Linked DNA regions of Priestia megaterium. The protein of the gene in region 1 binds, or shares a complex with, the protein of each later gene. Links are inferred from orthologs where the notes say so. Each region holds a gene or a part of one and is shown on either strand. Other genes may lie near its edges.

The links. The genes of interacting proteins can lie anywhere in the genome.
Region 2: the proteins of secG (region 1) and secY are in contact, whole or in part, in a crystal structure (PDB 5AWW), measured with the Thermus thermophilus proteins. The link is inferred for Priestia megaterium from one-to-one orthologs. Residues at the interface, in WP_223903268.1 of Thermus thermophilus: Tyr5, Ile9, Tyr12, Leu13, Ala16, Leu19, Val20, Val23, Leu24, Gln26, Glu27, Pro28, Gln30, Gly31, Ala32, Asp34, Leu35, Met36, Gly37, Gly38, Ser39, Ala40, Asp41, Leu42, Phe43, Ala45, Arg46, Val48, Tyr53, Thr56; in WP_096411648.1 of Thermus thermophilus: Leu14, Gln16, Arg17, Phe20, Ile34, Pro35, Pro37, Ile72, Arg108, Arg109, Asn112, Gln113, Arg116, Ile117, Ile120, Pro145, Gly146, Trp147, Phe152, Phe155, Val156, Val159, Thr160, Val162, Ala163, Gly164, Ala166, Leu167, Trp170, Glu173.

What each region holds. Positions count from the first base shown.
Region 1 is NZ_CP085442.1:4,904,682-4,907,423, forward strand. Bases 16-2,742 are described here. They hold secG (preprotein translocase subunit SecG), read right to left. Parts: upstream 1,633-2,742; coding sequence 1,399-1,632; downstream 16-1,398. Other genes in these bases: rnr (ribonuclease R), read right to left, coding at 16-352; LIS78_RS25535 (alpha/beta hydrolase), read right to left, coding at 391-1,131; eno (phosphopyruvate hydratase), read right to left, coding at 1,841-2,742. In the rest of the region: more of rnr, read right to left, coding at 1-15. UniProt on the Bacillus subtilis protein: Involved in protein export. Participates in an early event of protein translocation.
Region 2 is NZ_CP085442.1:136,476-139,407, forward strand. What follows is about bases 1-2,917. They hold secY (preprotein translocase subunit SecY), read left to right. Parts: upstream 1-771; coding sequence 772-2,064; downstream 2,065-2,917. Other genes in these bases: rpsE (30S ribosomal protein S5), read left to right, coding at 1-101; rpmD (50S ribosomal protein L30), read left to right, coding at 116-298; rplO (50S ribosomal protein L15), read left to right, coding at 332-772; LIS78_RS00780 (adenylate kinase), read left to right, coding at 2,131-2,784; map (type I methionyl aminopeptidase), read left to right, coding at 2,781-2,917. In the rest of the region: more of map, read left to right, coding at 2,918-2,932. UniProt on the Bacillus subtilis protein: The central subunit of the protein translocation channel SecYEG. Consists of two halves formed by TMs 1-5 and 6-10.

The sequences.
Region 1 (2,742 bases):
CTCTTGCAAGCACAATATCTCCGTGCATAGCATTGTTTGTTTCAGTAGGGGGAATAAATACATCACCCGCATCTTTTTCTTCAGGAACTACGAACGCAAACCCTTTTGCATGTCCGCTTACTTTCCCTTTGACAAAATTCATTTGTTCCGGCAGCCCGTAGCGATCGTTTCTTGCTCGGATAATTAAACCCTTCTCTTCCATAATAACAAGTGTCTTCACAAACTCTTTGAATGACTCTGCATCCTCAGTATTAAATTCTTTTGCAAGCTCTTGGACAGTCAAAGGTTTATAATTATCCCTTTTCATAAAATCCAATATTTCATTTATATAGGGTTGATTTTCTTCTTTCACATCATGTCCCTCCTTTTTCTTTATTCGTATTATCTCTATCACCAATCAAGTGATTCCAAAAATGCATATACATCCTCGTGAAGCTGATCACGCTCTTTATCAAAGGTAATGGTATGACCAGATTCTTCGTACCATTTTATATCTTTTGTAGGAGACTCGACGCTATTATAAATAATATTGGCGCTGTCTGTATTAATCATATGATCATGACGACCTTGTACAACAAATGTCGGTGCATAAATCATATCAACTGAATTTCGCACTTCAGCGATTAATCCCTGTAAAGACTTTAATGTGTTCATTGGTGTTTGCTTGAACTCTTCCATTTCTTGTTCAATCTGTTCAGACGATTTACCTTCACGCTTTTTATATTCGCGTGCATACGCTAAAACACCTTCATACATGACTTCTTCACTCTTTATATACATAGGGGCGCACATAGGCACAATACCCTTTATAGGTACAGTGTAACCTAATTTCAGTGAAAATACGCCACCTAGTGAAAGACCTACAGCGGCAATACTTTCATGACCTTTGCTTTTCAAAAACTCATAGCCGTCCATGACATCTTTCCACCAATCTTTTGGACCAGTATGAACAAGTTCTTCAGGCGCTACGCCATGTCCTTTGTAATGAGGTGCGTGGCATGTGTATCCTTTTTTCTCTAAAAAACGACCTAACATACGAACATCAGCAGAATTTCCGGTAAAACCATGAAGTAATAAAACAGCTTTTTCGCCGCCTTCAAATGTAAATGGCTTTGGTTGTGCAATTTTCATATATCATTTAACTCCTTTTAGTTATAATATCTGCAGTCCTAATAGAAAAAAACATGTATTTATGTGACGGTCATCACATAACAAGAGATGTGGCCATCCACTTTTACGCTTTTATACTATATTTAGTACTTTTTTCTAAAGCTATATTATATCATTACTTAAAAATGAAATTAAAGTATTCAACACGCCCATTAAAAAACCACCTAATACATAAGTTGGTATACACCAAGTACATATGCATTAGGTGGCAGTCTATCCAGTAACATATTAAAGTTTGAAATAAGATACAGCAAGTGTTAACGCAAAGAATAAGATAGATAACACTACTGTCAAACGGTGTAAAACTAAGTCAATTCCACGTGCTTTTTGTTTCCCAAATAACGTTTCAGCTCCACCGGAAATAGCTCCAGATAATCCAGTAGTTTTACTTGATTGTAAAACGACCACAACAATCAAAGCAATTGAAACAATCACTAGCAAAGTAATCAGCAATGTATGCACTAAGACACACCTCCTACACCAAGTAATAGTCAATCAGCGGGGTTTCTTCATCCCTTCTGATTGGCATTACCGGGGATAAAGTACGCGCACTACGCTAAGGTTAATTTATCATAAAAAACCCTCTCGTACAAGTAATGGCAGTGAAATACACCGGATTTTAACGTAAAAAAACGGATGACAATCGTCATCCGTTTTTTATAATTTCAACTTATTTTTTTAAGTTGTAGAAAGATTTAGCGCCATCGTATACAGCTAAAACACCTAGCTCGTCTTCGATGCGTAGTAATTGGTTGTATTTCGCAATACGATCTGTACGGCTCATAGAACCAGTTTTGATTTGACCAGCGTTTGTTGCAACAGCGATATCAGCGATTGTTGCATCTTCAGTTTCACCAGAACGGTGAGAAACTACTGCTGTGTAACCAGCACGTTTAGCCATTTCGATAGCTTCGAATGTTTCAGTTAATGTACCGATTTGGTTAACTTTGATAAGGATAGAGTTACCTACGCCTTGTTCGATACCTTGAGCAAGTTTTTTCGTGTTTGTTACGAATAGATCGTCACCAACAAGCTGTACTTTGCCGCCAATGCGCTCAGTTAATAGCTTGTGACCATCCCAGTCATTTTCGTCTAAACCGTCTTCGATTGAAACGATTGGGAATTCGTTAACTAACTGCTCGTAGAAATCTACCATTTCAGCAGAAGTTACGCCTGTACGGCCTTCGCCTGCTAAGTCATATTTACCAGTTTCTTTGTTGAAGAACTCAGAAGAAGCTACGTCCATACCTAATTGGATGTCTTTACCAGCTTCGTAACCAGCTTTTGTGATTGCTTCTACGATTACTTCTAATGCTTCACGGTTAGAACCTAAGTTAGGAGCGAAACCACCTTCGTCACCTACAGCTGTGTTTAAGCCTTTAGCAGCTAAAACAGATTTTAACGCGTGGAATACTTCAGCACCCATACGGATTGCTTCTTTGAATGTAGGAGCTCCTACAGGTAAGATCATGAATTCTTGGAAGTCAACGTTGTTATCAGCGTGAGAACCACCGTTGATGATGTTCATCATTGGAGTTGGTAATTGCTTAGCGTTGAATCCACCAAGGTAAC
Region 2 (2,932 bases), 4.8 Mb from region 1 along the record:
TCAACATGGTACGTGCAACTCTTAACGGTTTAGCTAACCTAAAACGTGCTGAAGATGTTGCAAAACTACGTGGCAAGACTGTAGAAGAACTGTTAGGATAAGGGAGGGATATAGAATGGCAAACAAACTAGCAATTACCCTTACTCGTAGCGTAATTGGTCGTCCAGAAGATCAACGTGTAACTGTTCGTACACTTGGCCTACGTAAGTTAAATCAAACTGTCGTTCAAGACGATAATCCTGCAATTCGCGGAATGATTAACAAAGTAGCTCACCTTGTTACAGTAAAAGAGCAATAAGTATAAATTGTCACTCTAAGGAGGTGCTCCGGAATGAAACTTCATGAATTGAAACCAGCTGAAGGTTCACGTAAAGTACGTAACCGTGTAGGTCGTGGTACTGGTTCAGGTAACGGAAAGACTTCAGGTAAAGGTCACAAAGGGCAAAACGCTCGCTCTGGCGGTGGCGTAAGACCTGGCTTCGAAGGTGGTCAAACTCCTTTATTCCGTCGTCTTCCAAAACGTGGGTTCACTAATATCAATCGCAAAGAATACGCGATCGTTAATTTAGAAGCTCTTAACCGTTTTGAAGATGGAACTGAAGTAACACCAGAATTATTAATCGAAACTGGTTTAGTAAGCAAAGCAAAAGCTGGCGTTAAAGTACTAGGAAACGGTACATTAAACTCTAAGCTAACTGTTAAAGCTGCTAAATTCTCTTCAACTGCTAAAGAAGCTATCGAAGCTGCTGGCGGTACAGTTGAGGTGATCTAATGTTTCAAACAATCTCCAATTTAATGCGCGTGCGTGAAATAAGACAAAAAATCTTTTTCACTTTGTTAATGTTAATTGTCTTCCGAATTGGTACATTTATTCCTGTACCAAGTGTTAATACGGATGTACTAAAATTGCAAGATGGGTTAAATGTATTCGGAGTTCTGAATACATTTGGCGGCGGCGCGTTAAAAAACTTCTCCATTCTTGCTATGGGCATTATGCCTTATATTACAGCATCCATCATCGTCCAATTATTGCAGATGGATGTTGTACCTAAGTTTACAGAATGGTCAAAGCAGGGAGATGTTGGGCGCCGTAAATTAGCTCAAGTAACTCGTTATGGAACAATTGTGCTTGGATTTATCCAGGCTTTAGGTATGTCTATAGGATTCAACAATATTTCGGGCGGACAATTGATCGCTAATCCAGGAATTTCTACGTATCTTCTAATTGCTACAGTGTTAACGGCAGGTACTGCCTTCTTAATGTGGTTAGGAGAGCAGATTACTGCAAAAGGCGTAGGTAATGGTATTTCTATCATTATCTTTGCTGGGATTGCAGCTGGTATTCCGACAACATTAAATCAAATTTATGCACAGCAATTTGAAGACGTTGGGGATCAATTATTCATTCGTATCGTAACGGTAGTTTTAATTGCAATTGCAGTTTTAGCTATTATTGTTGGGGTTATTTATTTCCAACAAGCGCTACGAAAAATTCCTATTCAATATGCAAAGGGTTCAGCTGGTCGTAATCCTGTTGGAGGTCAATCCACTCATTTACCGTTAAAAGTAAATGCTGCTGGGGTTATTCCTGTTATCTTTGCAGTTTCATTTATTATTACACCACCAACAATTGCATCATTTTTCGGTCCAAATGATGTAACGACGTGGATTCAGAATACATTTGACTATACTAAGCCAATTGGTATGATAGTGTATGTAGCGTTAATCATTGCTTTTTGTTACTTCTATACATTTGTTCAAGTTAACCCTGAACAAGTAGCAGAGAACTTGAAAAAGCAAGGTGGCTACATCCCAGGCATCCGTCCTGGTAAAAGCACACAAGCTTATTTAACGAAAGTGTTATATCGTCTGACATTAATCGGCTCGATATTCCTTGCGTTAATTGCTGTGTTGCCGGTTCTGTTCATCAAAATTGCAAACTTACCATCATCTGCTCAGATCGGCGGTACTAGTTTGTTAATTGTTGTCGGTGTAGCTCTTGAGACAATGAAACAGCTTGAGAGTCAATTAGTGAAACGCCATTATAAGGGATTTATTAAGTAAAGCTGTTTAGTGGGAAGCAAGCTGCTTTCCCATTAAACGGATAAGATACTGAGGGGGAAGCAAGAAATGAATTTAGTGTTAATGGGCCTTCCTGGTGCTGGGAAAGGTACTCAAGCAGAAAAAATCGTTGAGCATTACGATATCCCTCATATCTCAACAGGAGATATGTTCCGAGCTGCAATTAAAGAAGGAACGCAACTAGGTTTAAAAGCTAAATCATTTATGGATCAAGGTAACCTTGTTCCTGATGAAGTAACAATTGGAATTGTGCGCGAGCGTTTAAACAAACAAGATTGTGAAAACGGCTTTTTACTTGATGGCTTCCCAAGAACAGTAGCCCAAGCAGAAGCTCTTGAAACAATTACAAAAGAACTAAACAAGCAAATTGATTATGTGATTAATATTGATGTAGATCAAAGCATTTTAATGGAGCGTCTTACTGGACGCCGCATTTGTAAAGATTGCGGAGCTACTTACCACTTAGTATTCAATCCTCCTGCGAAAGAAGGAGTTTGTGACAAATGTGGCGGAGAGCTCTACCAACGTGCAGATGACAATGCTGAGACGGTTTCAACTAGACTTTCAGTTAATGTTAAACAATCTCAACCTCTACTTGATTTCTATCAAGAAAAAGGTTATCTACGCAATATTAATGGTAATCAAGATATTAACATTGTGTTTGAGGATGTTCGTCAATTACTTGCTGGGGTTAAGCAATGATCATTTGCAAGACACCAGAGGAAATTGAGGTCATGCGTGAAGCTGGACGAATCGTGGCTTTAACTCATCAAGAGTTAAAAAAGCATATCGCTCCAGGTATTACGACTATAGAATTGGATGCAATTGCTGAAAATTTTATTCGTCAACA